2 regions of the Pantoea stewartii genome follow, and region 2 is predicted to be linked to the other one. Evidence: predicted binding sites of a transcription regulator. Region 2 holds the regulator's gene; the other holds the start of a gene.
What was found. The regulator LexA, encoded in region 2, represses DNA repair genes until DNA is damaged. The targets are predictions, from matches to a motif close to TNCTGTATGTACATACAGNA.
Positions count from the first base shown of each region.

Region 1: G5574_RS21965 (YebG family protein) is a predicted target of LexA. The motif match lies at 2,200-2,219, and genes of this name have one in related genera.

Region 1 is NZ_CP049116.1:106,897-111,326, forward strand. It holds gene G5574_RS21955 (methyl-accepting chemotaxis protein) at 1-1,024, opposite strand, end outside; gene G5574_RS21960 (cupin domain-containing protein) at 1,181-1,519, shown strand; gene G5574_RS21965 (YebG family protein) at 1,870-2,184, opposite strand; gene G5574_RS21970 (SIR2 family protein) at 2,298-3,092, opposite strand; gene G5574_RS21975 (non-canonical purine NTP pyrophosphatase) at 3,089-3,649, opposite strand.
Region 2 is NZ_CP049115.1:3,113,687-3,118,116, forward strand. It holds gene plsB (glycerol-3-phosphate 1-O-acyltransferase PlsB) at 1-1,277, opposite strand, end outside; gene G5574_RS14755 (diacylglycerol kinase) at 1,406-1,774, shown strand; gene lexA (transcriptional repressor LexA) at 1,881-2,495, shown strand; gene dinF (MATE family efflux transporter DinF) at 2,605-3,927, shown strand; gene G5574_RS14770 (CsbD family protein) at 4,099-4,311, shown strand; gene zur (zinc uptake transcriptional repressor Zur) at 4,383-4,430, opposite strand, start outside.

The DNA of each region.
Region 1 (4,430 bases), on a different replicon from region 2:
CTTTGCGATTAAACAATAACCCCAGTACGGCACCTACCAGCAGGATGCTCACAAGCATTAAACCGATAGCCCAATAGAGCTGGCGGTTCGCGGCGGCCATGACCTGGCTTACAGGGGCGACAATTCCCACATACCAGGGCTTATCGCTGTTGCCTGTCACCACCGGATACCAGGTGTACATGGCTCTTTCACCCAACACCGGATCATCATGTTCGACGATCTGACGGGTAAAATTGTCTTTGTCGCCTTTCCATTCCTTACCGGCGTCATTTTTGACAGGTGAAGATACCACTTTGCCACTGTTCGAAAGCAACAGCGCATAACCCGTATCCTGCCAGGGTTTTATCTGGTTCACTTTTTGCTGTAATGACGCAAGCGAAATATCCGATGTGACCACCGCCATGAGCTTGCCTTGATCGATAATGGGTGAGGCAACCGAGGTCAGTAAGGTTGGCACGCCGTTGTACGGGTAGCTGTAGGGCTCTATCAGGGTATCTTTACGCGACTGTTGAGGGACAAGATAATAATCCCCCTGGCCAGGCGTCAAATAGGAGAGCAGCGGATGCATGGCATAGTTGCCGGACTGATCGCGGTCAACAAACCAGGCATAGCGGCCCTGAGGTGGCTGTCCTTTCTGACCAACAAACTCCGCATCGCGACCGTCAAACGCGTCAGGTTCAAAAATCACGGACATAGAGAGATAGTCAGGGTTGGCCCTGAGGGAATACTCCATAATTTTGTCGGCAATTTTCCGGTCATTAACGCCCGCTTTTGGTAAGGCAATCAGGCTTTGGCCAAGGCTGTGTGCCATATCGCGCGCGTAACTCAGCTCTTGCTGAATCTGCAGGCCGCGACTTTGTGCAATCTGTTGAAGATAATTTTCCGCTAAGTTTTTTTGCTCTTTTGCCGATTGCCAGCTCAGGACGCCAATAGTGACGGTAAAACCAAGCGTAATAGTCAGGCCACCGGCAAGCAGCATCTGGGTGCGGGTGGTCAGTGTTTTTTTTGCGGGTTGAGAAGTCATGCGGATTCCCCTGAAATCGATCGACTTAATTGACTTCCCTGCCAGACAGACGCTTTTATGTTCCTTAAGGATCTATCGGCGCTCAATAAACGAACTTTAATTCTCATGACTCAAGTCAGACCTTAATCACAACGTTCATCATCAGGGGGAAAGCGCATGATTTCGAAAGAGAACGCAGAACATTATTTCTGGGGTGAGCAGTGTGAGGGTTGGCATCTGCTTAAAAGACACGATCTGAGCATTATTTATGAGCAGATGCCGCCTGCAACACATGAAATACGGCATTATCATGTGCGATCGCGGCAGTTCTTTTTTGTGCTGGAAGGCCAGCTCAGCCTTGAGGTGGAAGGTGTGGTGCATCATCTGCAGACGCAACAGGGAATTGAAATTCCCCCCGGCGCAAAACATCAGGCTCGCAATATCAGCGATAACAGCGTCACTTTTTTAGTCATTTCTCATCCCACAACGCGTGGCGATCGTCACGATGTCGTCTGAACACCGGGCGGGAAAGTGAAATTTTGGTAACTTATCGCGATGATTTTGACCTGAAACAATAAACGGGCGGAAAAAATATGTCAGTTTGTGCCCTCTTTTTTGGCGGGATGAAAAACCGGACTTATTCATGTGGAATCATACTGGCTGGCTTCACAGCTCTGCGCTTTGTTTTGGCTGGCTTGCCAGATATCTCCATCACTACGCTTTTGCCATCACACATTTGACTGGCTGATCGTAATGCAGGCAAGCACGGCGCAAACCAGTCAATGCGCGCGAAGCGTTATGGAGAGAGCGTTGTGCGTGATAACAGGCAGGCAGTTCACAGGTAATGAACTGCCTGGAATGAACCATCAGGCCGCTTTAACGGCGCGGACTTTTTTCTCACTTTGCGCAGTCGCGTCAGCTGTTTCTGACACATTTTGCGCCGTGCCAGGTAATTTGCTGGTGCGAAGAATATGCTGTACCGCGTCTTTTTGCTCTGCCAGCAACAACCCTAAGGTTTCAGCCTGCGATTCGTCCATATCGGCCTGGTGTGCCAGTAACCAGTCGGTGAACGCCTCTGCCATATCCAGCATTTTGTCGTAGGCATCGGCCTCTTTCTTATTGGCAAATGTCATCTTCTCTTCACCCTTTCTGACTACTACAAATTTGGTTTCGACAGCCATTTTATTGCCCTCACATACTGTTTATTTATACAGTATAACACAGTCGGCGACGTTTTCCAGTGAAGAAAAGACACAACGGTTAAACCTGCCCTGCTTACGCCATTCGGTGTGCATCAGGCCAGTAATTCTTCCATAAACTCAGCCAACGCTTTACGGGGATCGTCCTCTTCCGACACGATCATTTCGATTCCCCATTGCCCCAATACTTCTTTTGCCACCGGGTTATTGCGATTGGTAAAAAGGTAAGATTTGGGTCGGGCGGTTGCCAGGCCTGTGCGCCCCCACATTTTTGTCAGCCGATAGAAGAGCAGACGAATATTAAAATCACTGATGCTGTAGCCAACAAACAAAACCGAATTGCCCATGACATCATGGGTCAGCTTGATATCTAACGGCGAATCAAAATAGAGGCGTTCAAAGTAGCTGCTTTCATCCAGTACGATAGAAGTATCGTCATCAAAGTCGCCATGAAGTTTGATGATATGACGTTTATCTTCGGTGAGTGAAACCAGATCGGCTGCATTCGCCACTTTTGAATAAGGCACGCCATGGGCCTCATGCGCGGCTTCCAGCCACCGATCGTAATTCGTGGTATAGATGCGTGAAAAGTTGCCCTGAGTGATCATGGTATGAATTTCAGAGCTGCGGACATCAATATCAGGCCGGTGCCATTCGCGATCCATCCAGCTTCGTAACGGTCCTAACGAACCTTTTTTCTGCTTGTAGTACTCAGCCAGAGAGAGGTGCGTACCGTAAGTATTAAAAATTTTCGGATCGTACCCCAGTTCATTAGCCAGATGAGCGATAAGCTCATGCCATTCAGGCAGGCCGAGATTACGGGAAAGACCGGCTCCGGCAAACAGAATGAGCTTGCCGGAATCGTATGCGCGTTTGAGCTCAGGTTTCATGCCACGCCTCGTGCAGTTTTTAAAAAGGCAGCAAAACGATCCAGCGCAATGCGACGGTTGGAAATTTCGTTTTTCTTCTCGCCCATCTCAGCGAAGGTTTGATCGTATCCTTCGGGAATAAAGATACAGTCCCACTGGAATCCATGGGGACCGGCAGGTTCAGGTGCAATAGTGCCGCGCAATTCGCCGAAAAACTGGTACATTTTGCGTCCGTCGCAATAACCCAGTACGGTTTTGGCGGTTACACCCTGACTGTCGAGGCCCTGTACCAGCGATGCAAAGCGATCGGCACCGAGGCGATTCCAGAAAATACGCGTCAGCCCCGCAGGCAAACCATTCAGGCCATCCAGATACAGCCCGGTGTGCTCAACAAAAAGCGGACGTCCGATAATAGAGAAGGCCTTCGTCAGTTTATCTCGCACTAAATCCAGTTCATTTTCCGTTTGAATTTCTTCAATGCGACGCGCGATGGGTACGACGTCCACGCCCACAGGTTCCAGTATTCCGCGGACCTCCGCCAGTTTTTGCTCATTGGCCGAAAGGAATCTGATTTTCATGCTTCTTCCACGTTGATTACGCTGCCTCAGTCAAATTTATCATTGAGACAGAACAAGAGGTTATCGCTGGTGAGTGTAGCGCAAATTCGCGCCTTTCTGGCGTGAACATTTGCGCAAAACGCGGGGTTACAGAGTAGAGCGGATAAAACAGAACAACGCAGGACGTGAATAAGTCCGAATAAGGCATGATGTAAAACACCGCTCCGTTTAATAAGCACCCGCTGCATTGGCTATTTAAAGACACACCATCTTTTGCGCATCGTCTGCGTTTTTGCACCTTTCCAAAGCGCGGAAATACCGTAAGCCACAGAGAAACCGGCCGCGAAGTTCTTTCAGGGGCTCTGTTCGCCAGCCAGACTGATGCAGGCGTCATCATAGTACTGACAGTATCAAGTCACTGACGTTTTATTTTCCATCCAATGCCTGACAGATGAATCGAAAATATTACGCATAGCATAAGCCGTTTATCCTGCGCTCTCTGTTCCGTTCGTCAAAGCCGCATCACTCGTCAGGGGCTGAACCTGTCTTTCACTGGCAGAGAGTGCTCTGGCGAGGCTGTATAAAAGAATCGGGAAGAAAGTCGGACGTGACGCCCTGACAAGGACCTGTGTATTTATCGGTGGCAAAGCTGTTTTGCAAACGGCAGCGATGAACGTTTATATCTTTTATTGCTAATGTACGGCATGTGCAGACCAGTGCCGCCCTTCACACCGACTGTTCACCCTTCCGGCATTTCAAAATTCATCCTGAGGAAAATGATAAAGACGCCGCACTACGCATG
Region 2 (4,430 bases):
ATGTAAATGGGCACTAACGTAATAGGTCGCGTGCCGCCGCGCAGCATGGCCTGCAGCGTCATAGAGAGGGTGCCGGTTTTCGGATCCAGCAGTCGGCCGGTACGTGAGCGTCCACCTTCCACGAAATACTCGACGGAATAGCCGCGGGTAAAGAGCTCGCCAAGGTATTCACGGAACACGGTTGAATAGAGCTTGTTGCCTTTAAAGGTACGACGAATAAAGAAGGCACCCAGACGACGGAAAATCGGCCCGGCAGGCCAGAAGTTCAGGTTAATCCCTGCGGCAATATGCGGCGGAACCAGGCCCTGGTGATACAGCACATAAGACAGTAGCAGGTAGTCCATATGGCTGCGGTGGCAAGGCACATAAACAATTTCATGGCCGTCCTGCGCCAGCTGACGTACCCGCTCACCGCCGTTAACGTTGATCCCCTGATAGAGTCGGCTCCAGAGCCAACCCATCACGCGGTCGGTGATACGAATCGCTTCGTAGGAAAAGTTGGCCGCAATTTCTTCCATCATTTCAATGGCGTTTTGCTGCGCTTTCTCATGGGAGATTTTCTTGCTACGCGCCTCGTCTTCCACAGCTTTTTCAATCGCCTTCGACTGCAACAGGCGATTGAATAAATCCTGGCGAGCCGGCAGGCGCGGTCCCACCGCAGCCAGGCGCTGACGGGCAAAATGGATGCGCGCTACGCGAGCCAGCTTCTGCGCAATCGACTTGTCGGTACCGTGTTCGGTCGCCATACGACGCAGGGAGACCGTGGGCGAAAAACGCACAAAACTGTCGCGGCCATGCCAGAGAACGGCAAAGAATTTTTGAATGCCGTTAAGGAGCCGCAAATGAGGCGGATGATCGTCGCCCTGGACTTCCCGACCCGGCGCACGGCCAAACATGACTGAAACCGGTAACATCTGAACATCAAGTTCAGGGTTGCTGCGGTGCAGATCAAGATATTCGTGGAAGATTTTGACCGATTCAAGGCTGGGCACAAAATAGGGGAACACACGCGGACCGTCATTAATAAAGACATGACGCGGCAACAGGGCGCCGTCTATCTCCAGCGGAATAAGCGGATCAGGCAGATCGTGCCGGATGCACTGCGCGCGTAAAGTCAGGAGATCGGCCTTTGAATCATAAGGCAGGACATACATAATAGGCCGGGTAGGATCCAGCCCATGTTCGGACACGGGATCAGCCGGAATGGCCTTACTCTTTACCAGAAATGAAAGGGGTAAGTTCAGCAATTTATAGAAAATTTTACGCCAACCTGACATAGACAACATGAAGCCTCTTGTTAGCAAAGCGGCGCAAGCATATCAGAACGCGCAGCAAAAATCTGTGACAGCGACAATTGTGCGCTGCCCGGTATTGACGTCAATCCTTTGAAAAGAGTTCCTTTATCATGACAAATAATGTCACCGGCATTACCCGGATTGTGAAAGCGGCTGGCTACTCATGGCAAGGTCTTCGCGCCGCCTGGCAGCATGAAGCTGCCTTCCGCCAGGAAGCCGTAATTTCACTGGCGGCAATTATCCTGGCCTGCTGGCTGGATGTCGATACTATTTCGCGCATCCTGATGATTGGCGCGGTCATGCTGGTGATGATTGTTGAAGTTCTGAACAGCGCCATCGAAGCGGTGGTGGACCGCACAGGGCAGGAACGTCACCCTCTTGCCGGCCGTGCCAAAGATATGGGATCGGCCGCTGTTTTGCTGGCAATAGTACTGGCCCTGTTCGTTTGGGGAACGCTACTTTGGTCGCATTTGCGATAAGCATTCCATCTCCCGTCAAATTACTGATTTTGGCCTGACTTTTGGTTTCCATTTCACCAATACCTGTATATACTCACAGCGACTGTATAAACAACCAGGGGGCGGGATGAAAGCATTAACCAGCAGGCAGCAACAGGTCTACGACTTGATTCGCGACCACATTAATCAAACGGGCATGCCGCCTACGCGTGCAGAAATTGCTGCGCAACTGGGCTTCCGCTCACCTAACGCGGCAGAAGAGCATCTGAAAGCGCTGTCGCGTAAAGGCGTGATTGAAATCGTCTCTGGTGCGTCCCGCGGTATCCGTTTGTTAATGGAAGAAGAACCTTCAGATGGCCTGCCACTCATTGGGCGCGTTGCGGCGGGTGAGCCGTTGCTGGCCCAGGAACATATCGAAACCCACTACAAAGTGGATCCAGACATGTTCAAGCCCTCTGCCGATTTCCTGCTGCGCGTTAGCGGCATGTCAATGAAAGACATTGGCATCATGGATGGTGATTTGCTGGCCGTGCATAAAACGCAGGAAGTGCGTAATGGTCAGGTGGTGGTAGCGCGCATTGACGACGAAGTCACTGTGAAGCGCTGGAAAAAACAGGGATCAGTGGTGCATCTGTTACCTGAAAATACGGATTTTGAGCCTATCATTGTCGATACACGTGCGCAGTCGCTGACGGTTGAAGGTCTGGCGGTTGGCATCGTACGTAACGGTGAGTGGTTGTAACTCTTCTTAAGGTTGGCTCTTTACGTCAACCTTGACGTTACCCAGTCTGCCCCTGTTTTGCCGCTGTGGGTTCATCTGTAACACCAGCGGCGCATTGCACGGACGTTACATGCGCTTCCTGACAGCTACCGATAAAAAACTGTGGCGGCTGGCGCTGCCCATGATCCTGTCAAATATCACCGTTCCTCTGCTCGGCTTAGTCGATACAGCCGTTATTGGCCATCTCGACAGCCCGGTTTATCTGGGCGGCGTTGCGGTCGGGACGACCGTTACCAGTTTCATCTTCATGCTGCTGCTTTTTCTGCGGATGAGTACGACAGGCCTGACGGCTCAGGCGTTTGGCGCGGGCGATAAAACGGCGCTGGCGCGCGCATTGGCACAGCCCCTGATCATTGCCTTACTGGCCGGCAGCCTGTTTATTGCCCTGCGTCATCCTGTTACGGCATTAGCAACCCGCTTTATCGGCGGAGAGGCCGCCGTGCTTAAGCAGGCTGCGCTGTTTATCCATATTCGCTGGCTCAGTGCGCCCGCCATGCTGGCTAACCTGGTGATTCTGGGCTGGCTGCTGGGCGTACAGTATGCCAGAGCGCCGGTCATCCTGCTGGTGGTGGGCAACGTTATCAATATTCTGCTGGACCTCTGGCTGGTGCTGGGGCTGCACTGGGGCGTAGCCGGGGCTGCAGCCGCGACGGCTATCGCGGAATATGCGACGTTGCTGGTCGGGGCACTTATGGTCTGGCGCGTGCTGGCGCTGCGCGGCATCACGCTGCACAGTCTGGTCCATAGCTGGCGTGGCGATATCCACCGCCTGCTTCGCCTGAATCGCGATATCCTGCTGCGTACCTTACTGTTACAGCTTTGCTTTGCCTCTCTGACCGTGCTGGGAACGCGTATCGGACCTGATGTGGTGGCGGTAAATGCCATCCTGCTGATGTTCATGACGTTTACCGCCTATGCGCTGGATGGCTTTGCTTACGCCGTCGAAGCCTTTGCTGGTGAGGCACACGGCGCAAAAGACGGCAGCAGGTTGCAACTGGTATGGATTGCTGCCTGCCGTCAGGCCCTGTCAGTCGCGCTGTTTTTCTCCCTGGTCTATGCTGTTTGTGGCTATCAGATCGTGGCTCTCCTGACATCGATTCCCGCACTTCAACAGGCGGCTGACCGTTTTCTGCCGTGGCAGGTTGTCATGCCGCTGGTTGGCGTCTGGTGCTATCTGCTGGATGGCATGTTTATTGGTGCGACGCGCGGAAGAGAAATGCGCAACAGTATGGCGATTGCCGCACTGGGCTATTTCCTGACGCTGTTAACCGTGCCTTTTATCGGTAATCACGGTTTATGGCTGGCGATAGCCGTTTTTCTGGCGCTTCGCGGCCTGTCACTTTGGCTGGTCTGGCGCAGGCACTGGCGCAATGGCACCTGGTTTAGCGCCTGAGCAACTTGCCTGAAATATGACGCAGGATACATAAAATTTTCATTTTTTCCGGCAAAACTGAAATTAGCTACTACAATTATCTTTGAATGGCGCTATTAAACAGCGCTTTATATCGTAATTTTTCCTGATGGCAAAATAAAACGAAATCGAAGGATGACGTGGAGGTCTGCAATGAATAAAGACGAAGCGAGTGGAAACTGGAAACAGTTCAAAGGAAAAATGAAAGAGAAATGGGGCAAGCTGACCGATGATGACATGCAAGTCATTGAAGGTAAACGCGATCAGCTGGTCGGCAAAATTCAGGAACGTTACGGCTACGCGAAAGATCAGGCGGAGAAAGAAGTAACGGACTGGGAAGGTCACAACAAGGATTACCGCTGGTAATCACGTTATTCAGGGATGCTCCTACCCGGGCCGGTACGCTCATGCCGGCCAGACCGCACAAGGATGTGCAATTAACTTCGTTTACTGCGTTTCTTCCCGTCAGCCTGATGGTCATGATC